2 regions of the Lysinibacillus sp. NPDC092081 genome follow, and region 2 is predicted to be linked to the other one. Evidence: predicted binding sites of a transcription regulator. Region 2 holds the regulator's gene; the other holds the start of a gene.
What was found. The regulator LexA, encoded in region 2, represses DNA repair genes until DNA is damaged. The targets are predictions, from matches to a motif close to CGAACATATGTTCG.
Positions count from the first base shown of each region.

Region 1: the regulator LexA is predicted to act here: its motif matches at 8,978-8,991, upstream of ACIQLB_RS00175 (RpnC/YadD family protein).

Region 1 is NZ_JBIVRU010000001.1:26,139-42,736, forward strand. Features, by position in the region: gene ACIQLB_RS00120 (formate--tetrahydrofolate ligase) at 1-784, opposite strand, end outside; gene ACIQLB_RS00125 (cold-shock protein) at 998-1,198, shown strand; gene ACIQLB_RS00130 (VOC family protein) at 1,292-2,077, opposite strand; gene ACIQLB_RS00135 (flavin reductase family protein) at 2,282-2,770, shown strand; gene ACIQLB_RS00140 (YezD family protein) at 3,023-3,178, opposite strand; gene ACIQLB_RS00145 (phosphopantothenoylcysteine decarboxylase domain-containing protein) at 3,539-4,213, opposite strand; gene ACIQLB_RS00150 (LysR family transcriptional regulator) at 4,316-5,191, opposite strand; gene ACIQLB_RS00155 (DMT family transporter) at 5,326-6,225, shown strand; gene ACIQLB_RS00160 (general stress protein) at 6,387-6,734, opposite strand; gene ACIQLB_RS00165 (Dps family protein) at 6,952-7,395, opposite strand; gene ACIQLB_RS00170 (hypothetical protein) at 7,671-7,853, opposite strand; gene ACIQLB_RS00175 (RpnC/YadD family protein) at 7,995-8,933, opposite strand; gene pepF (oligoendopeptidase F) at 9,103-10,917, shown strand; gene ACIQLB_RS00185 (SEC-C domain-containing protein) at 11,146-12,129, shown strand; gene ACIQLB_RS00190 (zinc-finger domain-containing protein) at 12,439-12,630, opposite strand; gene ACIQLB_RS00195 (ribonuclease HI family protein) at 12,800-13,192, shown strand; gene ACIQLB_RS00200 (C40 family peptidase) at 13,569-14,213, shown strand; gene ACIQLB_RS00205 (MFS transporter) at 14,256-15,446, opposite strand; gene ACIQLB_RS00210 (MarR family winged helix-turn-helix transcriptional regulator) at 15,452-15,850, opposite strand; gene ACIQLB_RS00215 (DJ-1/PfpI family protein) at 16,112-16,598, shown strand, end outside.
Region 2 is NZ_JBIVRU010000001.1:545,320-561,917, reverse strand. Features, by position in the region: gene ACIQLB_RS02960 (DUF2339 domain-containing protein) at 1-683, shown strand, start outside; gene ACIQLB_RS02955 (hypothetical protein) at 876-1,073, shown strand; gene ACIQLB_RS02950 (prepilin peptidase) at 1,189-1,941, shown strand; gene ACIQLB_RS02945 (gamma-glutamyl-gamma-aminobutyrate hydrolase family protein) at 2,041-2,763, shown strand; gene lexA (transcriptional repressor LexA) at 2,930-3,547, opposite strand; gene yneA (cell division suppressor protein YneA) at 3,712-4,026, shown strand; gene ACIQLB_RS02930 (YneB family resolvase-like protein) at 4,023-4,691, shown strand; gene ACIQLB_RS02925 (DJ-1/PfpI family protein) at 5,000-5,539, opposite strand; gene ACIQLB_RS02920 (GNAT family N-acetyltransferase) at 5,605-6,117, opposite strand; gene ACIQLB_RS02915 (DUF896 domain-containing protein) at 6,327-6,569, shown strand; gene tkt (transketolase) at 6,696-8,690, shown strand; gene ACIQLB_RS02905 (hypothetical protein) at 8,719-9,066, opposite strand; gene ACIQLB_RS02900 (serine hydrolase domain-containing protein) at 9,231-9,860, shown strand; gene ACIQLB_RS02895 (hypothetical protein) at 9,857-10,168, shown strand; gene ACIQLB_RS02890 (HAD family hydrolase) at 10,182-10,841, shown strand; gene ACIQLB_RS02885 (response regulator transcription factor) at 10,935-11,567, opposite strand; gene ACIQLB_RS02880 (sensor histidine kinase) at 11,542-12,579, opposite strand; gene liaF (cell wall-active antibiotics response protein LiaF) at 12,576-13,268, opposite strand; gene ACIQLB_RS02870 (PspA/IM30 family protein) at 13,371-14,009, opposite strand; gene ACIQLB_RS02865 (lmo0954 family membrane protein) at 14,025-14,378, opposite strand; gene ACIQLB_RS02860 (hypothetical protein) at 14,867-15,391, opposite strand; gene ACIQLB_RS02855 (PspA/IM30 family protein) at 16,271-16,598, opposite strand, start outside.

The DNA of each region.
Region 1 (16,598 bases), 520 kb from region 2:
GCACTAAGTTTGGTTTAAAGGCATCTTTTAATAATAATGTTAAGGCACCTTCAACTTGAAGATCACGCACGAATACAGGCTCACGCTCAAATGTATAGCCAATTACGATACTTGCTATACGTTCACGTAAATCTTCAATACTTGTAGCTAAACAGAAAACTGCCATAATTTCTGATGCAACGGTAATGTCAAAGCCGTCCTCACGTGGCATCCCTTGAACAGGACCACCGAGACCCACAACAACTTTACGAAGGGCGCGATCATTTAAATCCATTACACGCTTCCAAATAATACGGCGAGGATCAATGTTTAAAGCATTTCCTTGGTGGATATGATTATCAATAAAGGCTGATAATGCATTATTCGCAGTCGTAATCGCGTGAAGGTCACCAGTAAAATGCAAGTTAATATCCTCCATCGGTACAACCTGTGCGTATCCACCACCTGTTGCTCCACCTTTCACACCCATCACAGGGCCGAGTGATGGCTCACGTAAAGCCACAACAACATTTTTATTCAATTGATGCAGTGCATCAGCAAGGCCAACCGTTACAGTTGATTTCCCTTCACCTGCTGGAGTTGGACTAATGGCTGTAACTAATACAACTTTTGCGTCCTCACCATGTGCTGTTATTTTTAATGGATCAATTTTTGCTTTGTAGCGACCATACTGCTCAAGAGCATCCTCTGGAATGCCTGCAGCTTTCGCTATTTCTGTAATAGGCTTCATAACCGCTTGACTAGCGATTTCTAGATCTGTTAAAGGTTGATTTTTCGTTGTCATTTGGCATCCTACTTTCAATATTAATAAGTCCATTATAGACTTTATTGTGAAATAAATCATAGTTAGTTATACAAGCATTTCGACAATCAATTGACAACTTTGCTCAATTCATGTATGTTCTTAATGAAAATGCATTTTTTCACATTTTCGCAGGTTATGTCACGACTTAATTGATTTTATTCTACATTTCAAGCGCATGGGAGGCGAATGCTTATGCAACAGGGAATCGTAAAGTGGTTCAATAATGAAAAAGGTTATGGCTTTATTGAATGTGATGATGGAGAAGATGTATTTGTACATTTTACGGGAATCCAAGAGGAAGGCTTCCGTACACTTGAAGAAGGTCAAAAGGTATCATTTGATGTAGTGGAAGGTAATCGAGGACCACAGGCGTCAAATGTTGTTAAATTTTAATCACAAGGGAGCTGTTCGTTGGATGAACGGCTCCTTTTTTTTCAAATGCTCTTAATTGTATTAGCGTTGCTTTATCATCTAAATACGCTAACTTCAGCGATTGATCCAATAAAATGCTCCTGGAAAAACTAGCGTTTCCTTCGTTCTGTCAGTATCCGTAAGTGTAACCCCAATCGGCCCTTCATTTAAATGGCCTAGCGTCATAGTAGCTGCCGCGACTTCGTCATAAAAATCTAGACGTATATTTGGTAACTGTAAGGAAATAAACTGTTCTTGTTGTTCAGGCTCTGGTAGTTGTAATACTTCCCTCCACAAATTCACAGTAGCTTGCACATCTTTTACATAAAATTGTACAGATTCCATCGCTATTGATTGATTCGTATCAATAGCTCCATTTGCTTTTATTTGTGCAATACGTTCCTCATCTGTATCAGCCCACTCAATCAAAAATGGAAAATCAATTACCTGCTCTGGCTTGCCAAAATGCAATAGCTTCCATTCGACTACGGAGCCATCCGGTCTAGTACGACTACAAGCATCAGGTCCATAAACATCAAAGCCAAGTGCACGTAAACGTTGTGCCTCTTCCTCGATTTTTTTTGTACGTAATGCAATTCTTGAAAAACCATAGCGCTCGTTAGCACTTTTAAACGTATAATGTAGGGAATAAGGTAGTTTCACTGCATTTTCAAATAAATTACGATCATAAATGGCTATTTGCTCAATATAGTTTAATCCAAAATAGCTTAACGTATTGTATGTCCCCCACATTGTATGTTGACCACCGTTAACTGTAAGGATATTACGTTTATTTAAGAAAACCTTTGTATTCTCTGGCGATTGAACTTGATGAACTAGATGGTCAAAATATAAAGTCATGACTAAACCTCCTTTTTTCCTCTATTATATACTTTACCTGTTAGTTTTGTTGGTTTAAAATAAAATTAAGAATATTATAATTATTGAGAAGTTGCTATTTTATGATATCTATTTTAAAATGCTCGGCAACGAAATGATTTCGATGCCGATGGTTCATCAAAAGAAGATTTTTCATTTCCGCAAATCAATGAAGAGGTGATTAGAATGACAGACAAAGTAGCTGCTTTTAAACTTGCATTAGGTAATTATCCAACAGGTGTTACAATTGTCACTGCTTGTAATGACGTAAATGAACCTATTGGCTTAACTGTCAATTCCTTTACGTCAGTTTCCATAGATCCACTCCTTATTTTATGGTCGCTCGATAAAAAATCACAGCTGCATCCATATTTTACTGCAGCTCAGAAGTTTGCTGTTAATATTTTAGCGAGCAATCAAGAACACTTATGTACGCTATTTTCAAGTAAAATTCCCGATCGTTTCGCCCAGGCTAAATGGTCAACCTCTGCTTTAGGTCTACCAGTTTTGCATGATACTGCAGCCATTTTGCAATGCAAAATATCTCAGCAAATTGATGCTGGAGATCATACGATATTTATTGGGCAGGTCCTAGAAATTGATGATTCACAGAAGGAGCCCTTACTGTATCATCGCAGACATATTGGTGAAATCCCAAAAAGTTTTTATGAATAGGCTATTGCAAGGAAAATATACGCAAAAACAGGGTGATTCATCGTAATCATCCTGTTTTTTGTCGTATTCTCCAGCCCTTTATCGAAATATTAAGTTTGGTTGATGAAAAGTAATTCTAGGAGTAATATAATGAAAAGCACCTTCAAAATCACTATTAAGAATAGCCCACTTAGCAGTACCTAAACAAAAAAATGTCCACAAGGAAATAATTTCTGTGGCCTCCAAACATCCGTTCAACTATCGTCATATCGGTTACTTTTTCTGTGGAAATCTTTGCTTTTCAAGTCTGTTAATTTGCACAATGACACCATCTTGAATCGTAACGTGTACTTCTCCAAATTCCAAATTTTGAATTGCCTTTGCAATTGCCTCTAGTTTTTTGTCATCTACCTTTACCTGTTGAGTCATCCGATACACACCTTCTTTTACCATATTTTTTGTACAAAAGAGACCAACACGTCAATCATAGCTCTCTTATCTCTTAGGTAGCTCTATTAGACTTGACCTACACTATTTGTTATCGAAGCTTCATTTTGGACCAAGTCCTGCACCTCTTTAGATAAGAGTATTACGTTTCTTGGAAATAATTCTATAATTCAGAAAACCTATTGTCAATATAAATATTATAAAACCTAGCTGAATACTATGTAATTGAGAAAAAGGAAGTATTTTTTCGTTTATTTTTTTTTGCCAATAAGTATCACCAGTCTTCATAGTACAAAAAAACAAAAACTGTGTAGAAATATTTACCTCTACACAGTTTTTGTTTTAATCATTTTGTAAAACATCCATTAATGCTTTCGCTGTCTTTTGCTTGCCCATAATCTTTAGCGGTTCGCCTTGAGCCGGTACAATCCAGTGTGGCTCATCCCCACCATATAAAGACTGTGAGCTATTAGCTACCATAAATTGAGCGTTGGCCGATTCCATTCGTAGACGTGCACGGGACAGTAAAAATTCCTCATCATCTGTTGCCTCAAGTTTAAAGCCCACTAAAGTAACTTTCGACTGCCACCCTTTTATTTGACCTAAAATTTTAGGTGCCTTTTTAAAGTGAATGATAGGTGGCTCATCAGATGGCATTTTACCTGCTTCCTCCATTAAGTTCCCACATTGGTCATACACTTTGTCAATGAGCCAATCAGAACCTGCAGCTGCCATAATAACGATATCCACCTGTTCTTCCTGAATAGCATGTCTAACTTTCTCGCCTAAATCTTCAATGCCTTCAAATCGAATGGTACGCATTTTATCTTTATTCGTCGGAAGCTGTGCGAAATAACCATGCATATACAATACGTTTGCCCCAGCCTCTAGTGCCGCTTCAGCTAAATAACAGCCCATCGACCCTTTCGATAAATTCGTATGCCCACGCACACGATCCCATTTTTCAAGTGTTCCCCCACTTGTAATGAGTACGGTCTTACCTCGTAATGTCCCCATACACTCACCTTTTTTCTTGAAAATATACAAATACTATTTTAACGTAATGCTATGTGATGCTTCAATGTTGTTTTTATAGAGCATGTTGCTCTCCAAAAAAAATCATTTCATATTTTGTTCTTTTAACCAGGAGCTTAATATCTCCGCAAATTTCTTCGTTACTGGTGATGCTTGGTGTTTCATAGCTAATCCAATTGTGCGATAGCCACCTTGTTTTAAAGGTATGGCTTTTATCGTAGGTGGCAAGTTATTTATCACTAATTTTGGTAAAATACTAATTCCAAGCTGGTGAGAAATCATCGAAATAATCCCTACCTCTTCCGATAATTCAAAGCGAATATTTGGCTTCACGTGATATTGCTCTAACAGTACTTTCACATCATTTGTCCCTTTATATGAAGTCATGATAAATGGCAAATCTTCTAGTTCAACAATATCAATTTCTGCTTTATCATAAAGCGGACTTTTATCGGAGACAATACACAGCAATGGATCCTGCTGTAGTTCAGTATACCGAAATTGCTTAGACTTTTGACCATTTAGAAATCCTGCATCAACCTCTCCACTTAATAGCCATTGTTCAATTTCATAATAATCTCCCTCACGTAATTCAACTTGAATACCAGGAAATTGATTGTCCATAATACGAACAATTTCAGGCATCCAGTTTGAAGAAATACTTGAAATTACACCGATTCGCACTTTCCCACGAGTAACACCAAGTATATGTGCTGCTTCTTGCTCTAACAGTTCCTCTGCATCGAGGACATGTCTCATTGCCCTTAGCATTGTATCTCCTTCACTCGTTAACGTGACACCTGCTCGACTTCTGTGAATGAGTGCAAAGCCGAACTCCTTTTCTAAACTTGAAACAGCATGACTTACAGCAGATTGGGTTAACCCTAATGCATCTGCTGCTTTTGTAAAGCTAGCTACCTCAGCCACTTTATTCAAAATCTCATATTTGACTAAACTCATTGGCTTGTCCTCTATATACATGAATTTTTTTAATACTAATTATTATAAACATTCGTTTTACTAATCACAATACAAGATATATAGTAAATTTTAGTATGAAAACTGTTTTAGTACACAGAATGTAGGTGAGCATAATGAGTGTCCAAGGAAAAGCAAATTTATTAATGGTTATAGTGACAATGTTTTGGGGATTATCTTATACCTTTATGGTCATGGGGCTTGAAACATTGGCGGTTTATAATGTGGTGGCATTGCGTTGTATCATCGCATTTTTCGCAGCAGGTATCATCTTTTATAAACGCATGATTAAGGTCAATGCTAAAACTTTAAAATATGCAGCTATTCAAGGGTTTCTACTATTCATTGTGTTCGTTCTAAGCTTATATGGACTAGCAACAACATCGGTATCAAATGCTGGATTTATTTTAAGTCTAACAGTTGTCTTAGTACCTATTTTCAGCAGTTTTATTGAAAAGAAACTACCTTCAAGAGCAGTTAGCTTTGCGATTGTTTGCACAATGATCGGGATTACAGTGTTAACTGTTCATGGCTCACTTACCTTTCAAAAAGGGGATATTCTAGTAGCCATCGCTGCACTATGTTATTCGATTTACTTACTGTTAAACAGTACATTTACACGGAGCGTTGAATCAATTTCCTATGGCATTTACCAGCTCGGTTTTGCTGGACTTTATGCACTCGTTTTAACATTAATTTTCGAAACACCATCACTTCCAAATTCAACGACTTCTTGGATTGCTATTATAGGACTCGGTGTCATTTGCAGTGCATTTTGCTTCGTAGGTCAAACTGTTGCACAACAGTTTACTTCTGCTACACATACAGGACTAATATTTTCCTTAGAACCCATTTTTGCAGCGATGTTTGCCATGATGTTTATCGGGGAAGGAATAACAATAAAATTAATTATAGGTGGTAGCTTTATTCTATTGGGTAACCTTGTTGCTCAATTAGAGCATCTCCATGTATTACGCTTTATTAAAAAACATGAACATGAAAAAGCTGTACATTAAACAGCTTTGAGTCCTCCCTATGCAAAAAACAGAGTGATGCACGTGCACTCACTCTGTTTATTCTAAATATATATTTTACTTCTGCATTTAAACGCTCACGTATTTTTTGAGAGGAAAATCTCCATCTAACACGTGAATCAAGACGACTAGCAATCATCTGATTATGTTGTCTTAGATGCAATTGACTGCTCAGTCAATAATACAATAACACCTTGTTCTACGAGATGGGCATAGTAAGCTGTTTGTCCTTCTGTAAGATCAAATCGCTTTATTCCCTCTGTTACAGCCGATTCACCGGTAAACCATGATTTAAAATGATCCATCCAATTCCCTACCTCATGTGTTTTTACATTATGATCCCATTTTACATCCTCAAAATGGCTCGGATCCTTTGCTATAACGTGAATGTCCTCTATTTGATATGCTTCTAATCGCATACTGTCTAAAATATGAAGCATTTCTTCCCTTGTATGGGCCACTTCAATTTCCGGATTTTGTTCATTCTTCATGTTCAATTCCTCCTAATCTATGGCTTACTAGATATCTACCCTACCTATTTATAAATAAAACCTATTTTGTCCGTTCTTTATCGAACTGTAATATATGTTGTCTCTTTGCGATACATGTTCACGAATTGAAACAATGGTTATATAGTTTTATGAAACGTCAAAAAAATAGACAATGGGAGCTCACTAAGAGCTCCCATTGTCTATCATTTACTTGCGGTTATTTGTGACCAAGGAAGGCTTTCAACATCCATGTATGCTTTTCAAGGGACTGGTACATAGCATTTAGTAAATCCTCTGTTCGATCGTCCCCTTCTTCTGCCGAAAGTTCCATTGTTGAATTTAAAGCTTTCATAAGTTTTTGGAAATCAGCAATGGTTGTAGCCACCATTTCCTCTGTAGTCTCATTCCCTGTCGCTTCCTCTATACAGGATAGCTCAAGATGTTCTTTTAATGTAGCCACTGGTTTTCCATCTTTCGAAAGAATACGCTCTGCAATTTCATCTAAATTTAACGTTGTTTCATTATATAATTCTTCAAATTTTGCATGTAGTGTAAAAAAGGCATTTCCCGTAACATACCAATGATAATTGTGCAATTTCGTATAAAGTACAGACCATGTAGCGACAAGCTTATTCAATTGTTTATTTAAGTTTTGTGTCATTATTTCTCCTCCAATGTGCCAGTCATTCTAGCCATTAGTATGCGTTGCAAAGTATGCTGACTATACACACATTTTTCTCATTGACACAAACAATTTTTAAGGACATTTGTAAATACAAACCAAAACATTTTCCACTATAAAGACATTCCTTAAAAACAAATGAATTCCATCAATCGGATGTTAAAAACTTCCAACAAACCTAATGCGGGATTATCATTTTTATCTTTCGACACAATTAGTCTATTTCCGTTTCTTTCGAATTTCCTTTATATTATTCACTGGAAGATTTGAAACCTCAGCAATCCATTCGTCCTCAGCACCTTTTCAATCAAACCAGTGATTATCTGTTTCATGCCTTTCTCAAAGCCTTCCTTGAAACCTTGCTCAAATCCTTCCAGTCTCTCTAAATCCAAAACTCCAACAAGTGTCGGTGGTAAATCTTCTTTATTTAGATGCAAAATTTCTTCCTCCTCTCTAATTTAATCTTTCATTTCTCTTACAAGCTGTTTAGACATAGTACTTGATAGTTTTAATAAGTAATCTATGATGTAAAGCAACGCACTTACTTCTGTTCGTTCAACATTCTAAATACTTTTTAATTATTTAAGTTCCTTACGAATTTCTTTTATCTTTGTCACTGGAAGCTTTGAAACTTCAGCAATCCACTCATCGTCAGCACCCGTTTCAATCAAACCACTGATTATTTGTTTAATGGTTTGTTCAATTCCTTCCTGCCTTTCTAATTCCAAAACTCCAGCAAGTGTCGGTGGTAAATCTTCTTTAGATAGATGCAAAATTTCTTCCTCCCCTTTAATTTCGTCTTTTACATCTCTTATAAGCTGCTCAGACATAGATTTTGGTAGGTTTAATAAATAATCAATGAAGTAAAGAAGCGCACGTATTTCTGTTCGTTCAACATTACTTAATAACCATACTTCGCTTAGTAATACTCTTTTGTAAGCGCTCCGAAGACTCATTTTGTTTTTTGTCTGATACAAATAAATAGATGCTAGGATAGCCTTACTAAACAGCTTCGGTGATTTTTTTAATTCTTCTTCATCAAAATCTGACACGACAAACTTGTTAAAAGTATACATTATTTCTGTACCAAAATATTTTTCATGATACTGATTCGTGCTTTTTGTACTCTTATTTGTAAAGATAGCAATAGCCACAATCTTTTTACCATAGCGATCACTGATACGATAGAAATACTCAAACATACGCTTTGCAAAATGCACTTCATCTACAGCTTGTATTTCTGTATGGACAAGGATCCATTGCTCTTTACCACTTTTCAGATGAACCTTCGCAATTTGATCAGCTACTTTGCGCCCTTGACGATGTTCAATAATTTCTTTGAAAAGCTCCTGCTGTAAAAGCTCAACTTGCTTTGAAAAATCCACTTCAGCATGTAAGTCTGGCAAAAAGAACAACAAAAAATCTTCAAACAAATCCGCAATTAACTTCTTCCATAGATTATCTTGATTTACGTGACTAAGCTTATACACATCTGGTTTCTCCCAAACTAACTGCATTATAATTACATCCCCCCTTTACCTTAAATCCATTATAGCTAACACGAACATAGGTTTCTACATCATTGTTATATTTTTACGAACATTAAAACTATTCTCTATAATCATTTCACTTTCCGAAATAGTTTCGTTATAATGAAATCACTTACTTAAAAAGGGGTGTTAATTAATGGAGGTATTGCCATTACGAAAAGATGTACCAGTGAAGCAAACATGGGATTTAACAGATTTACTTGAAAATGACGCGGATTTTGAGCCTGAATTAGCGAAGCTTGTGGAAGATGCAAAAAATTTCGAACGCACGTATCAAGGTACAATTACGGATGCCCAAAAGGTAATTGATGTTTTAACAGCTTATGAAGCACTATATGAAAGCATAATTCCTATTGGTACTTATGCAAGCTTAAATAATCAAGCTGATCATACAGATAATGAAGCCCAAATGCGTGCTGCAAAATATGGTACGGCAGTCGGAAAAATAAGTAGTACATTTTCTTTCGTACGGAGTGAATTGCTAGCTCTAGATGAGTCTATTTTAGAGGAAGCTGCTACATTGAGCCCTAATTATAAAGTCTATTTAGAGGAATTATTAAAACAAAAGCCTCATCAGCTGCATCCAGAGGTAGAAAAAGCACTAGCTGCATTTAGCTCTACTTTTTATGCACCATATGAAACGTATAACACGACAAAGCTTGTAGATATGCATTTTGGAGAGTTTGAGGCCAATGGCGAAAAACATCCACTTAGTTTTGTATTATACGAAAATGACTGGGAGTTTGACGCTGATACAAAAGTACGCCATGCTGCATTCCAAGCATTTACGAATAAATTACGCGATTATCAACACACCACTGCGAAAATCTATAACACACATATTCAACAGGAAAAAACAATGGCGGATTTACGTGGCTTTGACTCTATCATTGATTACTTACTTTTTGATCAGGATGTTGATCGATCACTTTATAATCGTCAAATAGATCTTATTACAAAAGAGCTTGCACCTCATATGCGCCGTTACGCAAAGCTTATTCAACAAGCAAATGGCATTGAAAAAATGACATTTGCTGATTTAAAGATCGCCCTTGATCCAGACTATGATCCGAAATTAACAATAGCTGAAGCAAAAGAATATGTTGAAAAAGCATTAGACGTTATGGGTGAGGATTACAAAGAGATGATCGAAAAGGCGTTTAACGAACGCTGGATTGACTATGCACCAAACAAAGGAAAATCGACTGGGGCATTCTGTTCAAGTCCATATGGTAGTCATCCGTATATTTTAATGTCTTGGAATGAACGTATGAATGAGGTATTCACTTTAATTCATGAGCTTGGGCACGCAGGGCATTTTGCGAATGCACATGCCCATCAATCTTATTTTAACAGTCGTCCTTCTTTATACTTCATCGAGGCACCGTCGACAATGAATGAAATGCTGCTAGCCAATTATTTATTAACCCATAACGATGATCTTCGCTTCAAACGTTGGGTAATTTCAAATATTGTGTCCAAAACGTATTATCATAACTTCGTCACACACTTACTAGAGGCAGCTTATCAACGAAAAGTGTATGAATTAATCGACGCTGGAGAAGCTGTGAATGCTACCGTTTTAAATCAATTAAAACGCTCAGTATTAGAAGATTTCTGGGGTGACACTGTCGATATTACTGAGGGAGCCGAGCTAACTTGGATGCGTCAACCACACTATTATATGGGCCTATATCCATACACATATAGCGCTGGCTTAACAATTTCGACACAAGTATCCAAGCGGATCTTAAAAGAAGGTAAGACGGCTGTAGATGAATGGTTAGCAGTCCTGCAAGCTGGAGGTACGAAATCACCTGTAGAGCTAGCTCAAATGGCGGGTGTCGATGTTACAACAGACCAGCCGCTTCGAGATACGATTGCTTACATTGGTCACCTTATAGAAGAGCTTGAACGATTAACGACAGAAATGGAAGCTATCAAAGGCTAAACATTGCGAGAACCATCTATGCTATTTCTAAAGCGTAGATGGTTTTCTTTTTTTAGTTCTAAGCTGGTAATTTAGTACATATACTAGAATCAGGGCGTCCATCCACATTTTTTGATATTTCTAAATAGACTATCATTTTCCTTCGTACAAATGTACCGTTATTATTAAATGTAAGCAATTTATTTAGCAATATTCGACTAACAATTTTCAAAGGAAGTGTTTCTAATTATGGTAAAACGTAATGATCCATGCCCATGCGGTAGCGGCAAAAAATATAAAAAATGTTGTGAAGGTAAACAGCAAGTTACAGTAGAAGCTGTAGCAATTGAAGAATTAGAGCGTGTACTACAAACATTTTACTTAGAATATCCAGAACGCAAAGATGTTCGTGCTTATATCGAACATGTAGGTACATGGCAGCCTAAATTAGAGAGCGTACTACAAAGAGAGCTAATTGAGGCGATCGCGTTAGACGACTTCTTCTTCCATCAAGAGCCATCTATTTGGAAAGGTTACTTAAAGAAAATAAAGAAAAAAACGGTAAGACCTTCTACAGTAAAAGTATTAGAAGACTGGTCACAACCTCATCTATTTATTGGTTCCGTGTCAGTTGTAGAGGAAAAATATTTCAAAGCTACACATGTGTTAACAAATGAAGAAATTTATATTCGTCGTGAAAATGACAAACCGATCCCTGAAGGTATGCATGTTTTTGCATTCATCTTACCAGATGGTACAAAAAAATCAGAGTATTATTTAGCTGTTTCAACGCTTATCTTCTTCCCGGAAGATCATGCAAAAGTATTTGAGCAATTTAAGCAAAATTTTGAGGCTTCTGAGAAGAAGGTTAGTACATTCTTAAAAGAAGAGCATTTATCCTTCTGGGAGTTACTTGTGTCGAATGGTTATAAAGGCGAGGAATTCACGAACTTTGAGAGCAATGTAATCACACAAGTTAAAGATTTCCTTGAGCAAAATGAGCGAGAAACAGCTCCTATGTTAGAGCTTTTAGAGGACTATTTAATTGAAGGACAACCATCTGCGCGTAAAGAGGCTGCCATTGCTGCTGGCGCGATTCGATATGGTCAAGAAAAAGAGCTATTCGAGTCGCTATCAATGACAGTAAAAGAAATTGCAGCGACGTTCGATATTTCAGCTTCCTCTCTTACAAAATACTACCAAGACTTAAGTAACTATGCTTCAGCTAAATAATGTTTAAAATAGCGCCACACGCTCTAAGCAATCTTGGAGTGTGCGGCGCATTTTAGTCTACATAGAAAAAAGCTACAGTTGTTATCGGCAGTGAGCCGACAACAAAGTAGCTTTTTCTATGGTAACCAACCAATACAATTTTTTCCGAACATATTGTTATTTATGCATCGAATTTAGTAAATATGATTATTTATTGATCAAAAATGAAACTTTTATCATTAAGCTTTACTTTATTTAAACATAGTCCGTTAAGTACCTATGATTGCTTTGCCACAGTAGAAAAGACATTTCTGTTATATGTTAAAAACATTATTTACTATATACCTTCAAGAGCTCTTCTCCGAGAAATTGTAGTCGCTCTCCTACTGAGCAGGCTTCAATACAGAAACGATGAGCTCCATGTTTCCCACGCTCTTTTCGTAATTGCTTTATCACTAAGCAATCAGCACAATACGTATCATGCAGTTCATCAATATCTTTCATAACCGCCACTTTATCCAAATTGAACTCTCGCTCCTTTCACGTCCAAATTTCGCTTCTTACTATTATGAAGTGAACATTTTGAACAAGCAACTATTTTGTTTTTCCATTAAACATCTACTTAGATATTGTGAAAAAGCACTATTGATGTACAATTAAAGTAAAATCTAAATCAAAAAGTAGGGATTTTATGTTAGAAGTATATATAGATGCTGCTAGTGCAGGAAATCCTGGCCCCAGTGGTATTGGCATATTTATTAAAGGCGAAGGCCATCATATACAAATCAGTGAGTATATAGGGCAAGCCAATAATCATATTGCTGAGTTTACAGCCTTAGTACGTGGCCTTGAAGAAGCACTAAAGCTAAGTTCAAACCTAGTCTCAGTGCGCTCCGATTCAAAAATTGTTGTTGCCTCTATGGAAAAAGAATATGTGAAAAATGAGGAATTTAAACCTTATCTTGAGCAGGCACTTACACTTGCGAGTAGCTTCGATTTATTTTTTATTAAATGGGTTCCAGATACGCAAAATAAAGCTGCAGATGCACTTGCACGTAAAGCAATTCAAAAAGAAAAAAATTAAACTATGGGGACTGTCCCTTGCAATCAATTATGCAAAGAGTCGGTCTCCTCCCTTCATCTGCCTAACTTCATTCAGATACTTAATATCCCCCAATATTTCATTTTTATCATCTTCGTTTTCATAAATAAACAAAATATATGCTCATTAAGGACCGCATAGGAATCACCAAGTCCCCATCCAATAACTTATATACATGGCATATGTATACAAATATCACCCCTGATTTTTGATGATGATCCATAAAATAATATATTTTCCAATTATCATTAGTATAATTTGTATCCTTAATGTTATTTTATTGACATACTATTGTAATATTACAATGTTAATATCATATATATATTAAGCTTTTAAAGTTTTTAGGAGGATACATATTATGAAAAAGAATAAAAAGTATAGATGGGGATTGAAATTAGCTACATTGGCTTTCAGTTCATCTGTACTTTTTTCAACAATTGACACAGCATCAGCGGCAACTTATACAGTAAAATCTGGTGATTCTTTATGGAAGATTGCCAATCAGTACGGTGTTACTTATCAAACATTGATGAAATGGAATAACTTATCTTCTTCAACAATTCGCGTTGGACAAAAGTTAAACCTCAATACCACATCAACAATATCAACACCTACACCTAAACCAACAGTTTCAATTACACCTAAACCAACAAACCTAGTGCAAGTTGCTAAACAACAATTAGGCGTAAAATATACATTTGGTGGAAGTAAACCGAGTACAGGTTTTGATTGCTCAGGCTATGTCACTTACGTATATAATAATGCTGGTATTTCTACAGCTCGTAAGTCAGCAGCTGGATTTTACAGTACAACTAAAAAAGTAAGTGCACCTCAAGTAGGAGATTTAGTATTTTTCGCTAATACATATAAAGCTGGTATCTCACATGTAGGCATTTATATTGGTAATAATCAAATGATTAGCGCAAGTGACGGTGGTGTTTCTGTTGCTAACATCAATAGCTCTTATTGGAAAACACACTTTGCTGGATATGGTCGTATATAGTAAATAACAAAAACAGTTGGGAAATCCCAACTGTTTTTTTCTTTATACATGTGCTACTTTTTTCGATTTTATTTTTGCTAAACGTATTAAATAAATGATAAAGACAACAACTAGTAGGCCTGCTCCAGCTAGATATACTGAAGCATAGCCTGCTTGCACGGCCACCATTCCTAAAATATAAGAGCCAAGCGCAATGCCTATGTCAAACATGGTAAAGAACGTTGCTGTTGCATAGCCACTACGTGTATGTGATGTAGACTGTATAGCTATTGCTTGTAAGCTTGTAGTCACTGCCCCATAGCCAAATCCAATAAAGATGGCTGCAAATAAAAACAATGCTGCTCCTGTGACAAATGCAAGCATAACAAGACCGATAGCAAAGAGTATAATACCAGGTATAATAACAAACTGCGGCCCTTTTGTATCATAAAGTTTACCTGTATACGGACGTGTAATAAGCATTGCTGCTGCAAAAACTGCATAAAATAGACTCGCTACAGCCATTAAATCTTTTTGCTGTGCGTAGACTGATAAAAACGATAAAACACTCGAATATGAAAAAGCTACTAAACTAGCAATCGCCGCAACTGGAAGTGCACGACGTTCAAATAAATCATCAAATTTAAACGTCAATTTACCCTGATGTTTAGGGTTGGGTAAATCATCAGTTTTTATCGTTACAGCTAGGCTGCCCCCTGCTAATATACAAATACTCATCACAATAAATAATACATTGAAGCTACAATATTGAATAAGCAGCAAACCGATAAATGGTCCAATAACTACTGCTAAGTTAGTAGACATTGCGAAATAGCCTAGACCTGCACCTTTTCGATTGGCTGGCACTATATCTGCAGCTAAAGAGCCAGCTGCTGTTGTAATAATACTAAAGAAAATCCCTTGAATAAAACGTAGTCCTAGTAAAAGTCCAAAAGGATGAATAAATAAATATAAAACTGTACATAAAAAATAGCCTATAATTGAAATAACTAAAAGCTTTTTCTTCCCAAAAACATCTAATAGTTTACCCGAAAAAGGACGAACGATAATGGCTGATAATAAAAATCCTGATATCAACAATCCCGCTTCCTTGTCTGTCTGGTGCAACTCACCAATCGCATATAGCGGCAAAGTCGTTACCAATCCATAAAAAACAAAAAATACCGAGATATTTGTTAAAAAGAGACTAATAAACCGCTTCGTCCATATTTTTGTATTCTCCTCTTGCTGCACGTCTATCAACCTTTCATTTTTTCCAATAAAATTATAAATTGCTGTTGTTCCTCGACAGTCAATGCCCCTACCATTTCTTCCTCAAAAGCTAAGATAGTTTTAGTGATAGCAGGCAAATGTTCCTCTGCATATGGTGATAAGGTAACGATTTTTTCACGTTTATCTTCACCATCAATTCTAAGTACCCAACCTAAAGTCTCGAGTCGAGTAATTGCTCTAGTTATACTTGGTGCCTCAACGTTTAAATACTTCCAAATTTGTGTTAATGTCATTGGCCCATGATTATGTAAGCAATATAAAATAGCCCATTGTGAGCTATACAAGTTGTGCTGTTTCAGTACTTCATTTAAACAATTCGTTAAATAACGACTTTTTTGGAATAAAGCATGAAATATAGGATTCATGTTATTGTCCTCCTGAATTTATTTACCTAGCTAAATAAGTACTATACGCTTCATTTTTTTCGTTGTAAAGCAAGTTGTTTGAAGATTTGATGGCGTGCATTTTAAGCGTAATGATTCTTAGCCGACTGACGTATGATTCATTATCATCAGCTATTAGCTTGCATTTATCAGCGATTTTCTCCGACGTACTAAATATCAGAAGGGAAATTTTTGAAAATGTCGAATTAAGCTAATAGATTACAAATAAAAGGAGATGGAAGCATGGGGAAAAAGGTATTAATACTTGCAGGAGACGCAGTTGAAGCTTTAGAAATTTTTTATCCTTATTATCGTTGTCTTGAGGCTGGCTATGATGTAACGATTGCAGCACCATCTGCAAAGAAATTACAGACTGTATTGCACGATTTTGTCGATGGTGTCGATACATACATCGAGCGTACAGCATATGGCTTAGAAGCACACTCATCCTTTGCAGAAGTAGATCCAGCACGATTTGACGGGCTCATCATTCCTGGTGGACGAGCGCCAGAATACATTCGTTTAAATGAACATGTTCCAGCACTAGTGAGCCATTTCTTTGAAACAAATAAACCAATCGCTGCTGTATGTCACGCAGCTCAAATTTTCGCGACCATTCCAGAAGTTCTGAAAGGACGTGAACTAACAGCCTATATTGCCTGCAAGCCCGAAGTTCAAGTAGCAGGTGCAACGTATATCGATGCTAATCTTCACACAGACGGCAATTTAA
Region 2 (16,598 bases):
CAGTTATCACGACTGGCTATTTTTTAGCCTATATCGGAAAGCTGGATGGAACGTTCTTTGCAGGTGTTGGTAATATTCCACATCTGATGTGTATCATCCTTGCTTTACTTTTTGCTGGATCACTTTTAGTACCAACAAAATATAAAGGGCGTGCATTAACGCCAGTCCTTAGTGTATTTTTCATTCTCTTCACACTAATGCTTGAAGTTATTCCGTACAATATGCAAGGTGTCGAGTGGTTAAATATAGTAACGAGAATAATATATATCGCTGTTATCGTAGCAATTGTGATTGATTTACTGATGAATGGGCGCATTTGTCAAATCTATCAAGAGCAAATAGAGAAACTCTTGGACCCGATTGTAAGTGCAGGCGTTGTGCTTACATTGATATCTGTTTGGGGACTCATATCCCAGCTTACCTACAACAGTTTGCTTGATTGGAAGCTAAGCATTGCCTTCTCAACGATTACATTATTCCTAACAGCGAGTATTGCACTATGGATTAGCACCGTACGCAACTTACGAACAGTACGCATGACGGGTTTTGTCATCTTAGTCATTGCGTTTATTAAGCTTATATTCTTTGATTTGTCAGCGCTAGACTTATTAATACGAGCAGTCTTGTTTATCACGATCGGTGGGATAGGGTTGCTGTTGTCGGGTAGGTTGTTGCGGAAATAAAAAAAGAGTTATTTAGAGTATCATTACAAATACGGTACTCTAAATAACTCTTTATTGATTTGCTCTGTTAAGTTACATGTTGATTTTTTTGATAATATAAAGGAAGGCCTCCAATGAAAGACTTTCTTTATCCTTGATTAGCAAATTTTAATAGAAACCAATATCAGACTTCAGTTCAGAAACTGAGGTGAAATGAATTTAAATCGGAAAGCGAAACCATACATTGGAAACCAAAAGGAAGAAGGTTCTAACGATAGGTTTAAAGAAATACCACATTATTCGGCAACTATTAAATTAGGAATTGATTTTAAATTTTTTGCTTTATTTACGCTATATTACTATATATTAACACCTGAATTAGAAGAAGTGGATGCGAAAGAAAGCTCATAAAGTCTCCGATGGATGTCACGGAATCGGAAAGGAGTTCTTTGTACAAGCACAAGTATCATTGATTTGCGCCATACTTCAAATGTATGGGCATCTATTAGTATAGGAGGACATAAAAATGGAAATTGCTTATACAATTACAGTTTTAATTGTTGGGCTCGTTCTTGGCTCATTTTTTAATGTAGTTGGCTTACGTGTTCCTTTGAAGGAGTCCATTGTGCGTCCACCCTCGCATTGCACTTCTTGCAAGAGACAGTTGACGGCGCTTGATTTGATGCCTGTTTTGTCTTATGTATTTTTAGGAGGAAAATGCCGTAGTTGTGGGCAAAAAATTTCTTGGATTTATCCATTGATGGAACTTATAACAGGCGTATTATTTGCTTTTTCTTATTGGAAATTAGGCTTTAGTGCAGAGTTTTTTGTAGCGCTATTATTAATTTCATTATTAGTCATTATTGTTGTATCGGATTTTGCTTATATGCTTATTCCCGATAAGGTACTACTATTCTTTTTGCCATTACTAGTTTTAGGACGCGTGATATCTCCTTTGTCTCCGTGGTGGGACAGTATAGTTGGTGCTGTCGTAGGCTTTGGCATATTATATTGTATAGCTGTTCTATCAAGAGGTGGAATGGGTGGAGGCGATATTAAATTATTCTTTTTACTTGGTCTCGTACTCGGGACAATACATACAATTCTGACGCTATTTGTAGCGGCAGTGATTGGCATGATTGTTGGCATAGTTGTATTAAAGGTACGCAGGCAGGGAAGAAAAACGCCTATACCATTCGGACCTTCTATTGCTCTAGCAGCTATTATCATCTATCTCTATGGGGATGCGTTGATGGATTGGTATCTCGGGTTTTGGTAATTAATCAGTGGAGGAGTCCTTCAATGATTAATAGTCTTCACCAAGCGTGCTTTTACAAGTAGTTAATGAGAGAATCTGGTAGATCATGGAGGGGATAAGATGAAACCAATTATCGGTATAACGGCTTTTGCGGAGGATGATTTGTCCTCAAGATTAAATGCTGCTTATAGCAAAAGTATAATTGATGCTGGGGGTGTTCCACTTATAATTCCGCTTGGAGTTGAAGAGGATGTAGCACAAATTTTATCGTTGACGGACGGATTATTACTATCGGGTGGCTATGATGTACATCCATTCCTCTTTGATGCAGAACCTACACCAAAATTAGGGAAGGTTCATCCTGAAAGAGATACAGTAGAGCTTGCATTAATTAAAGCGGCTTATATTCGGCAAATGCCGATTCTCGGAATTTGCCGAGGGCTTCAAATACTGAATGTTGCGTTTGGAGGCACAGTCTATCAGGATATTGAAAGCGAGTACCATAGTCGAAAATTAATAAAGCACATGCAACAAGCGGCACGAGGCGTTACTACACATCATGTTAATCTAACACCTGATACATTATTAAAAACGATTATTGAGGAAGAAAAAATTGCTGTGAATTCATTTCATCATCAGGCAATAAACGTAGTAGCAGAAAAATTGGAAGTGGTAGCAAAATCAAGTGATGGTATCGTTGAAGCGGTAGTACACGAAGATTTACCATTTTGTCTAGCAGTACAGTGGCATCCTGAGGAGTTAGCTATTGCAGGAGATGAAGTATCAAAGAAACTATTTACTGCATTTGTAAAGGCAAGTTTGAAATTTAAGGTAGAGGCATAAAATTTTATAAGCATAGATTTTTTTATCAAGGGCAAGTGCTAAGTATAAGAATCCATTTTAAAGTGGGTTCTTTTTTAGTGAATAAAGTGGAAAAGATAAGAAAAAGAGGTATATGCTCTTACGTGAACATAAAATCCTCTTTTTATATTTTAATATTGAGATACTTTTAATGTACACGACGATATAGACCTACAACTTGCCCCAAAATAGAAACTTGGTCTACGATAATTGGCTCCATTGTTGAGTTTTCAGGTTGTAAACGGAAATGATTTTTTTCCTTGAAGAAACGCTTTACAGTAGCTTCATCTTCTTCAGTCATTGCTACGACAATATCACCATTATCAGCTGTTGCTTTTTGTTTAACAATAACTAAATCTCCGTCTAAAATACCAGCTTCAATCATTGATTCACCCATAATTTCTAGCATAAATAATTGATCTTCACTAGTACCATAAGTATCTGGTAGTGGGAAATATTCATCGATATTTTCAATAGCCGTTATCGGAGAACCTGCAGTAACCTTCCCAACAAGTGGGACATGTATAACATGTTGCTTTTGAATAGAATCCTCTGGCTCTAGAATTTCAATGGCACGTGGTTTAGTTGGATCGCGTCGAATCAAGCCTTTTTGCTCTAAACGAGATAAATGTCCATGAACTGTGGAGCTTGAAGCAAGTCCAACTGCTTCACCAATCTCACGTACAGAAGGTGGATACCCCTTTGCGCGCACTTCTTCTTTAATGAACTCTAATATGGCCTCTTGTCTTTTCGAAACTTTTTTCATGATTGCTCACCTCTTTTTTTCTAATCATTCTACTTATTAGTAGTATAACAGAATGCGAACACTTAAGCAAACATAGGTTCGAAAAGTGTTTGACAAAAACGTTTGTTCGCATTATTATAAGAACATATATTCCGAACAAACATTCTTGAAAAGGGGTTTTAAACATGAACTGGTTAAAGAAAAATCCACATATTACAACTTTATTAGGAGCTTGTCTACTTTTTGCAGCATACCTTTTTATAACAGACCCAGGCGATGTAACGTACACAGAAATTGAAATCGCACATGGTGATAGCTTATGGTCGTTAGCCGATCAATACCGTGGTAAAATGAAAACGGATGAATGGATTAAGCTTGTGAAAACAGAAAATGAATTATCGAACATACAAATTATTGCAGGTAAATCTCTAGTGATTCCAGTAGTGGGTGACCAACCCAACCCTATAAATTCAATTGAAATTGCGAGAAATGTAAAATGATTAATAATCAACAATCGGCTGTTGTCTATTGCCGTGTGAGTACAGAAAAAGAGACACAAAGTTCCTCGTTAGAACGTCAGCAAGAGGAGTTGATGCGCTATGCTAAAGAACAGGGCTACGAAGTGAAGCTTGTTTTTAAGGATAAGCATAGCGGCTATGATGTGGAACGTGAAGGATTATTAGAAATGCTCGATTTCATTAAAGAAAAAGAAATAGAAGCATTATTCGTGCAGGATGAAACACGCTTAGGACGTGGAAATGCTCGAATGGCAGTGTTGCATCTATTGCAGAAAACTGAAACGGATGTTTTTTCTATGCGAGACGAGGGACCTTTACAATTAAATGAAATGGATACGATGCTTCTAGAAATTTTAGCAATTGTAGAGGAGTACCAGCGCAGAATCCATAATGCTAAAATACGCCGTGGCATGCGTCGTGCAGTTGAAAATGGCTATCGTCCTGAAAAAAATTTATCCAATCGTGGAAATCCAAACGGTCAAGAACGTAAAGATGTACCTGTAGAAGAAATTGTAAAGCTACGTAATCGAGGCTTCACCTTTGAGGAAATCGCCATGACTCTTAGAGGTCTAGGCTTTGATGTAAGCAAAGCCACTGTCCATAGGAGATATCGGGAACATCAAGAGGGAAGCGGGCAAATAAAGTGACGTTTTAATCAGTGGGAGTATGTCGTCCCGCTGATTTTTTAATTTTTAAAGGTTCTAGATGGAGACGAAAGACCAAGAAGTGATGGTAAGCTCCCGAAGTGACGGATAGAACCCAATCGACGAATAGAATGAATCACTAAAATCCATTTACCATGTTTGATTAAGAGTGAACTATATCCAGTAGCCAAAAAAAAATAAGAGAAGTAGCGATTTCTACCTCTCTTCCTCATAAATTCTCTATAATGTTGAAAAACATTTATATCATCTATTACTGTAACTAAGGTTTCATATTAATTAGCGCAATTTTGTTATTCTCTGTACCAATTCTCATCAAAAGAGAGATGCAGGGCTTTTCCAAAAGTAATGCCAAATTGTATAAAACCTCTACCTCTTGCAGTGATTATGTTGCCATCTTGTACAACTAGGTCTTCAGAGAAATGACTAAGATCAAAGAAGCCTAACTTATTTATACCTTCCGGTGATAATCCTACAGTATATTTTTTGTTCTTTAATACTTCAGCTTTCGCTAAAAGAGATGGAGAGCTAGAGATACTTGCAATGATTACTCCTTTGGCATTCGCATTCCTAATAAAATCAATTAATTCTTGCTCATTTATTAGTAACGCTATATCCATACACCCTGGTAGCAACAAGCTATCGATTTCGTCAAGATTAACTTCACTTATTTGTGTATCGGCTATACAAGATAACCCAGATTCCCCTTTAATTTTTTCATCGTTTAACCCAACAGTAATAGTGGGTTTATTTCCTTGCATTAATATAGATAATGCTACGCTCAACTCATATTCACTAAATTGGGAATACAATAATATAGCGGTCTTTTTCATATCATTCTCCCATCTATTTTAAAACGAAGATTTAGAACTCGACATAGCAATCTAGTGAAAGTATCTTATGCCCATTCCTCATCTAAAACAGCATAGTAGTATTCGTCCCACCACTCATCTCCATTTGGGATGCACTTTTTAAAATAACCCTCGCGTCTCATGCCGATTTTCTCCATCACTCGATAGGATGGGATATTTTCTGGCTGGCATGTTGCAATAATTCTATGAAGTTTCATTTCTTTAAATCCGTAGTCCAGTACAGCCCTTGCTGCTTCAGAGGCATATCCATTATTGTAATAGTTCGGATTCAATACCCAGCCAATCTCATACGTATGGTCCCCAAAATATTGATGGAAAGTAATATGACCAATAACAATATTTTCGCTTAGTAAAATAATAGGGAAGTATTTTGCTTTTTCACCGCTATTTTCTGAAACAAATTTTTTTGCTTCTTCCTCATTAAAAACGCCCTCGGGAATATACTCCATTACAGTAGGGTTTGAAGTATATTCATAGACTGCTTGCCAATCTTGAATTTCAAATTCTCTTATTAATAGTCTTTTCGTTTTGATAAACAATTTATATTCCTCCAAGCATAAATCGATTATAGTTTTGGAACCCTATAAATTAGTTATACACTTGTATTTTCCTAAAGTCATGTAATTTATGGTATTTATTTCAAAAAATTAAGGGTACTAGAAAGGTTGGTATAACTGCATTTTAAGGGGAAACATGCTATACTTTGCATACCATATTCATTAAGATATGTATTGAAAGGTGTGTAACTATGTTATCAAAAGAAAAAATTAACCGAATCAATGAACTTTCTGCTAAGTCTAAAAGTGGTACATTAACCGAGGCAGAAGCTAAGGAACGAACAGCGCTTCGTAAGGAGTATCTAGATACATTTAGAGCAACGATGCGTGATACAATTGAAAACGTAAAAGTGGTAGATGCTGAAGGAAATGATGTAACACCAGAAAAAGTTAAACAAGCTAAACAAGCGAAAAAAAATAAATTTCTAAATTAATGTGACACATTTCTATAAAGTATGTAACAAAACGTTAATAGTATAACAAAAATATTGTTTTCTGAAGCAATGTTGACTAAACTGTATAAGAACAATATATAGGACGAGAAAGGATGTCACAAAATAATGACTCAACATGCGGATCAACTAGCGATTAATGCTATCCGAACTTTGTCAATCGATGCAATTGAAAAAGCAAACTCAGGTCACCCAGGTTTACCGATGGGGGCTGCGCCAATGGCTTATACGCTTTGGACAAAACAACTTCGCCATAATCCGGCTAATCCAAAATGGTATAACCGCGATCGTTTTGTACTTTCTGCAGGTCATGGCTCTATGCTTTTATACAGCCTACTTCACCTTGGGGGCTACGGCTTACCAATGGAAGAAATTCAAAACTTCCGTCAATGGGATTCATTAACTCCAGGACATCCTGAATATGGTCATACTGTTGGGGTAGAGGCAACGACAGGTCCTCTAGGTCAAGGTATTGCTATGACAGTTGGTATGGCAATGGCTGAACGCCATTTAGCAGCTACTTACAATAAACCAGGACATGACATCGTTGATCACTATACATTTGCACTTTGTGGCGATGGCGATTTAATGGAAGGTGTAGCAGCTGAAGCTATCTCATTAGCTGGTCACTTAAAACTTGAAAAGTTAATCGTTTTATACGATTCAAACGATATTTCTTTAGATGGTGATTTAGAAAAATCATTCTCAGAAAATGTCCAAAAGCGTTTTGAATCTTATGGCTGGAACTATTTAAAAGTTGCGGATGGTACAGATGTTGAAGCAATTAACACAGGTATCGAAGAAGCTAAAAAATCAACTGGCAAACCAACACTTATCGAAGTGAAAACTGTTATCGGTTTTGGTTCACCAAACAAATCAGGTAAAGCTGCTTCTCACGGTGCACCACTTGGTCAAGAAGAGGTCGTTTTAACAAAAGCAGCTTATGAATGGGCACACGAGCCATTCCAAATTCCTGCTGAAGCATATGATACATTCGCAGCAGCTGCTAAAGTTCAAGGGGCACAACCTGAAGAAGCTTGGAATGCTAAGTTTGAAGCATATAAGCAAGAGTTCCCAGAATTAGCAGTACAATTTGAAAATGCTATGAATGGTCAATTACCAGAGGATTTCGCTTCAGAATTACCAGTTTATGAAGCAGGTAAATCAGTAGCTACTCGTTCTTCTTCTGGAGATGCAATTAATGCCATTGCGAAGAAAACACCATCATTCTTCGGTGGTTCAGCTGACCTTGCTGGGTCAAATAAAACTACGATGAAAGATGCTGGAGATTTCTCTGCAGACGATTATGCTGGCCGTAATATTTGGTTTGGTGTACGTGAATTTGCTATGGGTGCAGCTATGAACGGTATGGCACTTCACGGTGGTCTTAACGTATTCGGTGGTACATTCTTCGTATTCTCTGATTATGTTCGTCCAGCGGTACGTCTTTCTGCATTAATGGGTCTTCCTGTTACTTATGTATTTACACATGACTCAATCGCTGTAGGGGAAGATGGTCCGACACATGAACCAATCGAGCATCTTTCATCTTTACGTGCAATGCCAAACTTATCTGTTGTTCGTCCAGCTGATGCAAATGAATCAGCAGTTGCATGGGAGCTAGCAGTAGCATCTGAAAAAACACCAACAGTTTTAGTATTATCTCGTCAAAACTTACCTGTACTTGACGCATCTATTGATACAGTACGTGAAGGTGTTACTAAAGGTGCTTATACAGTGTCTCCTGCTACAAAAGAAGTGGCAGATGCCATTTTAATTGCAACAGGTTCTGAGGTTTCACTTGCAATCGAAGCACAAAAAGCTCTAAAAGCTGATGGTATGGATGTAGCAGTTGTTTCAATGCCATCTATGGATCGCTTCGAAAAACAAGACGCAGCTTACAAAGAATCTGTTCTTCCAAAAGCTGTAACAAAACGTCTTGCAATCGAAATGGGCTCATCATTCGGCTGGCATAAATACACTGGTTTTGATGGGGACGTTCTTGCAATTGACAAGTTCGGCGCTTCTGCTCCAGGTGAAATAGTAATGGAAAAATACGGCTTCACAGTAGAAAATGTTGTAGCGAAGGTAAAAGCGCTATAATTAATAAAATACCGCAATACTCAGTAGGTTAAATCTCCTCTGAGTACTGCGGTATTTTTTCATGTTTAGAGGACTTCACTAAAGAAATCCAAATAGCTGCACAATGAATTAGAAGCATAACGACAAAACAGAAAAAGCCCTTGGTACTTCCTCCTAAATTTAGCTCATCTGCAATAATGCCACTAAACCAAAGCAGTTGACCTGTGACAATGACAGAGAGGCCTGCAAAAAGTAAACAAAACCAAATAGATACTTTTTTTATAATCACAATAATGAGTAGTAAAACAGCAAAAAGTAGGGTAACTTCAAAAATCGGATCCAGTAGTGAAAACACATTATCATTGACGAAATGCTTATAAGTGAATCGAGTATCCATATGACACCTCCTTAAAAACATTAACGATTTTGGTAATAAAAGGTTTCTGGTGGGTGTATAGAGACTTTTGTTAGTATTATTTCCCATTTGATATACAATGATAGTATGAGCTTTTAGAATATTTTAGCCATCAAAGGATGGATGATCGCAAAAGGGGTATTTAAATGAAGCTACAAACTATACTTACTCAAGTAAAGGGAACTTTCTCACAATTAGATTGTACAGGTGGCGGAGTTATTATTAATAAACATGGTCACACCATACTAGAAGAATATTTTGGTGTGCAAGGACAACAACAAGACGCGAAGAAGGTAGATCCACATACTCTTTTTCATCTCGCTTCAGTTCGCAAAACCTATGTAGGATTTGCTGTAGCATATGCGATTTATCATAACTATATAGTCTCAATAGATGATAGACTAAGTGATTATTTAAAAGATGAAAAAGTCTATGCAAATGTGTCGATTAGACATCTTCTAACACATACTCACGGTTTACGTCGGCAAAACGAAAAAGTAATAAAGGAATTCAAAGCAGGCTATAACTGGGCATATCGAGATATTAATGTAGAACTACTTGCCAAAATCATTTTTAAAGTCACAGGAAAAACAATTGCTGAAATTGTGGATGAGCAAGTATTTCAGACATTGTCTTTAACTGAAACGAATTGGTTTAGTGAAAAAAACGAACAACATATAGATGTAATACATAATGATAGTCCATTTTGGTATGAAAGTGATAAATGTGATGGCAGGCGCATCTTGATAAAGGGAGGTTACATGGAAAACAAATGATACCAGAAGAAATCATACAGTTATTAACGACAATACAATCCCCGAATACTAAACCAAAGAGCTTGCCAACTAACGGCTTTTTCTGGTTTGTTCAGCCACAACAGAGTGAAGGAATTACTGAGTTAAGCCCAATAGTACCACAAGGAAGCTTTCAACTACTTGGTTATACAAGTGTTGCTTTATTGGTAATTCCAAAAGAAAATATTGTGGCAGTCCGTGGATTTAACAGCTTTGGTTCACCTGAAGGGTTTGATTACATTAAGGATATTCATGATTTTGGTTCAACCGTATATCAATCAATAGTTTAAAGGAGAGCTAGTTATGAAAAAGTATCGTGTAGTTTTATTTGATTTAGATGGCACATTATCTGATCCTAAAATTGGCATAACGAAATCAGTTCAATATGCATTACAAAAGGCTCGTATCGAAGTAAGTAATTTAGATGAACTTGAAAGCTTTATAGGGCCACCATTACAAGTATCTTTTCGGGAAATTTATAGATTTAATGATATGCAAATTGAGCAAGCTATTAACGATTACCGGGAACGATTTACTGAAAAAGGGATGTTTGAGAATAAACTGTACGAAAACATTCCAGCTTTGTTAGCCAATTTAAAGCATCAGGGATACATATTAGCAATTGCGACATCTAAACCAACTGTATTTGCAGAACAAATTTTGCAACATTTCAACCTTGAACATTTTTTTGACTTTGTCGCAGGTAGCAATTTAGATGGTACACGTTCAGCAAAAGGGGAAGTCATCACATTTGCACGTGAACATTTTAGTGGAGTAAATATCGATCAATTTATAATGATTGGAGATCGTAAATACGATATTGTTGGGGCACATGAAAATCAAATGGATTCCATCGGTGTTACTTATGGCTATGGCTCACTTGAAGAATTAACGGATGCGCAAGCAACATACATAGTTAACAGTGTAAATGAGCTTCAAGAACTTCTGATTAGATTAGGTTAAAAAATACGAAACTGCATTTCTACCAATGCAGTTTCGTATTTTTTTTGTGAAAACAGCTATAATCACTGATAAATCAAATGACCCAAGAAAAAATTACTTCGCAAGCCCGTTTTGAAAGGCGTAGACAACTGCTTGTGTGCGATCTTGAACATCGAGCTTTGCTAGAATGTTGCTGACATGAGTTTTTACAGTTTTTAATGCAATGTATAAATCGTCGGCGATTTCCTGATTTGCCTTGCCTTTAGCCATTAGCAATAATACTTCCATTTCACGTTCGGTAAGTTGCTCATACAGTGGGGTACTATTGCCGTGACGCATGCGATGCATCATTTTTGATGTTACTTCTGGCTCTAAAACAGTTTCGCCGCCCATTGTTTTACGAATGGCATCAGCGATTTGCTTCGCATTAGATGTTTTTAAAATATAGCTGACTGCACCAGCCTCTAATGCAGGATAAACTTTGTCATCATCTAAAAAACTTGTCACCATCATAATTTTTGCTTCTGGCCATGCAGCTAAAATTTCAGCTGTTGCCTCAGCTCCTGTCATGACTGGCATTACATTATCCATTAAAATAATGTCTGGACGCAGCTCAAGAGCACGTTCCACTGCCTCTTTACCATTTTCAGCTTCACCTACAACGGTGATATCTGGTTGTGCTGACAAATAGGCAGAAACACCGATACGCACCATTTCGTGGTCATCCACTATTAACACTTGAATCATTCACTTCAACCTCCTTTTGTAGCGGAACTTTAACCTCTACAATTGTACCTTCTCCAGGCACAGATACAATTTTGTACGTACAGCCTATCTCTACAGCGCGTTCAGCAATATTTTGCAGTCCATAAGAAGTAGATTTATCGGCTTCGACATCAAAGCCGAGGCCATTATCCTGAATACGTAAAATGGCTAAATCATCGCGGGCAACGAGCAGTAATTCAACATCGCTAGCTTTTGCATGGCGTAGCGTATTCGATAACGCTTCCTGTGCAATACGGAATAAATGGTCCTCCTCCGCTTTGGATAATGACATTTCTTCAAGCTCATATTCAATATGAAAAAATACTTTTTGCTGCAGCTCAATAATTAGCTCCTCAAGCCCTTGTGCAAGTGTTTTATTGTGCAGAGCTACTGGACGTAAATGTAATAATAATGCGCGCATTTCAAGCTGTGCCTGTTGCACAACCTTTTCAACCTGCTTTAAGCTTGTAGCATTTTCATCGGTTTCGGTTAATGCGGATAGTAACATAGAAGCTGCGAATAATTGCTGTGATACAGAATCATGGAGCTCACGAGCAAGACGTTGACGCTCAGCAATTATGCGTTCTTGAATAATTTTATCATTAGCTTCTGCACGTTCATTGGATAAGCGCTGTAAGCTTTTTCGTTGAGTATCAATTAACTCACTTGTTTGAACTAAAGCTTTTTTCAAAGGTTTTGGTAAAGGCTGTTTTTTAGGTAATACAAAATCAGGTTCAACTAGCTGTTTTACGATGCGGGTTGCCTGAGCCTCTCTTGCACGGGCAGTCATACTAATCCAGCTTGCAATCAGTAAACTAAGCGCAAAAAGAATGACGACAATAAAACCACCGAGTGGGATATTATTATAATTCTGTTGCCATAAGGGCTCCCATGTTTTTTCGTTTGGCTCTCCCCAAACAACGACAAGGAGACCGAATGCAGCGCTCATCAAAATAAAAAGTAAGGTAAATATTCTTGAGATAAAGGCTATCATTTACGTAGCACCTCCAAATCCCCAAGCCATGTTGCAACATGTATTACAAGAGTACGCTTTGCATCCTCAGGGTTTCCATCTGAGAAACTTACACTTTCATTGAGTATACGTTGTGGACCAACATTTAGGCACTTTAATTCACCAAATAAGGTCGTATAGTGTAAACGGAATGGAATTTCATATGGGATATTAATTTGTACCTTACCAATCCCTTGTCGAATCGTAATAATACTTGTGCCGGCAGGTAAAATTGTTTGTGTTGTATCAATCGTAATGTCGCCTACAAGTCGCTGTATTTGGACATCTTGCCATTTATAAGCTTCCACTGGTGCAGACAATGTACCGAATATTTCATTCTTTGTAGCGGGAAGCTTTTCGAAAAGCTCCACACCAACAACTTTGGTTGCATTTTCTCTTTGTAAGTATTGATAGAGCATATATAAAAGAATGATGACGATAAATAAGCGTAAACTCCACATCGTAAAGAGTGCAATCGAGATAAAGAAAATTCCTGTCCATTTAAAGAAACGCTTTTTTTTCGAGAAACTTAAATAAAGAAGTCCTACCCCAATCAAAAGACAAAAGGCGCCACCGTTATTAAAAATTGTGAGCTCCACAAAAACGAGTAAAAAGAAGCATAGTACCCAAAATGTGAGCTTATTAGTTGTGAAATTTTGCAAGAGGGTCACCCTTCTTTCTACTAAGAGTATAAGAGAGGGAATGGGTCCCTCTATTTCAAAACGTGAAAGAATGCGCCTCTAAACATGGCGCATTTCTTTCATTATAACATGTTATTTGTTTTCAATTAGCAGTGGTGCGTTATCTTCTGTGACATTTTTTTCTAGCTGTGCAAGACGAGACTCGAAAGATGTAACTTCATGATCTTTGTCGATTTGGTAAGCAAGCTTATCGATATAGGATTCTAAATCTTCAAAGTTTGTTTTATTATTTTTAGCAATCATTCCGTCCATTTGATGGTGAGCGCGTGTGACGTTTTCTTTACCCATAAGCTGTAATTGACGCACTTTCATATCTTTAATTTTGTGTTTCATCGTTTCAAATTTGCGTTCAAGCTCGAAGTATTCACGTGTACTTGCCTCAATACTAGCTTGCAATGTATTGTTACGTGCTGTATAAGCAGCTACTTCGTCAGAGGCAAAATCGATTAAATCTTGCTCTCCACTAGTAGTAGCTAATTTAAGTTGAGCCTCACGTTTAGCTAGTAAATCTGCATTTTGCTTAAATTCTTGCTCTAGTTTTTCCTTTAATTGACCTTGACGCTCTAATAATTTACCAGTCTGCTCTGTTTGTTTTTCTGCCTCACGAATGTATTGATTTAACATCGCAATTGGATTTTTTTGTTCTTTCTTATCAAATGCATGATGTAAATCAGCCTCAATTGTATATTTAAAACGTTTAAATAAGTTCATTTAAATTCGCTCCCTTTATTTTGTTAAGTTAGACCATTCTTTTTCAAAGTTTGTAAACGGATCTTCTTCTTTAGCTTCAATCGTTGGGATTTTTACATCTTCGCCATTCCATTTTTTATAGATAACATAGATGACAGCGATTGCTGCTAAACCAACCATTGCAGGGATATTAGATACTGCTGATAGAACTCCAATCAGACCCACTGTAACCCATAGAATTTTGCCGAATGTCGATTTACTCGCAGTGTAGAAGTGCATACCGAGTGCTACAAACAATCCAGAAAATAGTAGACCTACAAGCGGTCCGGTTAAAGCAAGTGCAACACATCCTGCGATAAAGCCTCCGATTAGTAGAAAGAATTTTCTCATATGTTTTAGCTCCTTTCGTTGATACCTTTATATTACCTATTAGAAAGCTTTGCTAAAACGGACTGGGAATTGATTTTACTCTAGGTCTTGAGGCTGAGAGTATTCTAAGCACTATAGAAGAAGCTCAAATTGATAAAAACGCAAAGTATATGATTTCCTTTAACTTGCTAATACCACCATTTTTAATAATTTCAGCACTTTTGATTTATAAGGATAATAAACCAAGGCTGTTTTCTAAAAGATTGTTGCTGTTAAAACATAAAAACAGAGTTAATCTACAAAATGTGTAGAATCAACTCTGTTTTTATGTTTGATATTTCGTAAATCGAATATTTAACTAAAGCACCCCGTTAGTTTAATAAGAACAGAGACGCTTCTTCCACAATCGTGGAAGATCGTTATTTGAAGAAAAGGGCCAGTATCATTGATTTTTAAAATCAAATTTATCATTTGGCACATCTAACGTATGACCGTTTATTACCATTGTATTATTGTTTGTAGGGTATAACTGAGTTGTTTTTTGACACCGTAGTTACTTGTTCTAGGGTTTTCCATTCAACAATTTTTTCATATTCTTTTCCGTTGATACTAAAACTAATTTTTATTCTTCGTTCACTGTCTTCATTTACCTCTTCTCCTAATACTAATTTAAGCACAATTTTACCATCACCATCTATTTCTAAATCTTTTATATTTTTCAATTCTCCAACATCTGACTCACCATATATCCCTGATGACTTTAATGGGTCCGCACCAAAGAATTCATATTTTATACCATCTTCCTCGTATGTAATAGGCTTTTCATCTTTTTTTATCAACTTTATAGATTCTATTGTGACATGTGATTTTCCTGACCAATTAATTGGAACAACCAAATAATAAGTTTCTTTCTTCCAATCAGCGCCAAAGTTACCTAAAAGAAATTCACCGTTTACAGCCTTGTCCTGCTCGTTACATCCTACTACTGAAACCAAACAGAATAAGACACTAAAATATAATAGAAATTTTTTCATATAAATACTCCTTTAAAAATATTTTATTAATAAAATAATATTATAATACGACCAAAGAAAAAAACGTGAGAACTAGAATCGGTTTTCGATAACAAGCTTAACCATCTATCTGCTGGAATACGATATCTTACTATAAATAAGCACTAACCTGCCTCGTTAGTTTGAATCCCCGATTTTCTTAATACGTAATGGCATTACTTATTTATTACTTCCCTCATATTGTTTATTAGTTCGCTGTATCGTGTGACAACGTTGCGGCTTTTTATGTATTGAATAATTTATAAAGTTTGGTGGGTATTTTCCCACTAAAATTCTTTCTTTCCTCATAAAATACGTTACGAGGAAATCCAATGTGCATATTTTTTTGTTTATCATTGCTGCTTTCAACTTCTAGATTTTTTATCATTCTCTAGCGTATATTTTCATTAAACTAACGATTGGAGCAAATAAAAATGGATTTATATTTATGGATTACTGTTCTCACAGGTGCTTTTATTGCGATTTCCGCTTCTGATCGCAAATGTAAAAAGAATGATTGAACTTTTTTGTGTTGAATGAATGGAATGTAGCTAGTTAATTTCCGATAGCCATCTATAGGGAGTAAAATTCTATAATTGAATTAAGTTTAGAAACAAGAAACCGCTAGAGAGTGTAATTCTTCTATAGCGGTTTTATATCGTTCTGAAAGTTTAATCTTCAGCTAAACTGCCACGTTAGTTGAAGAGCAACAATCTTTACGAAAACAGCCTAAAACAAAAAGACATATTTTAATCATTTGGACTAAATCACTTTCTGTTTACACTTTTTTCATAAATATTATTTTCTCTATCTCTTTTCAAAGAAAAAGGATGCTTCAATTATTGAGGCATCCCTAACTTCTTATTTGTTTTCAATTAGCACTGGTGTGTCTTCTGTGACATTTTTTTCTAGCTGTGCAAGACGAGACTCGAAAGATGTAACTTCATGATCTTTGTCGATTTGGTAAGCGAGCTTATCGATATAGGATTCTAAATCTTCAAAGTTGGTTTTATTATTTTTAGCAATCATTCCGTCCATTTGATGGTGAGCGCGTGTGACGTTTTCTTTACCCATAAGCTGTAATTGACGCACTTTCATATCTTTAATTTTGTGTTTCATCGTTTCAAATTTGCGTTCAAGCTCGAAGTATTCACGTGTACTTGCCTCAATACTAGCTTGTAATGTATTG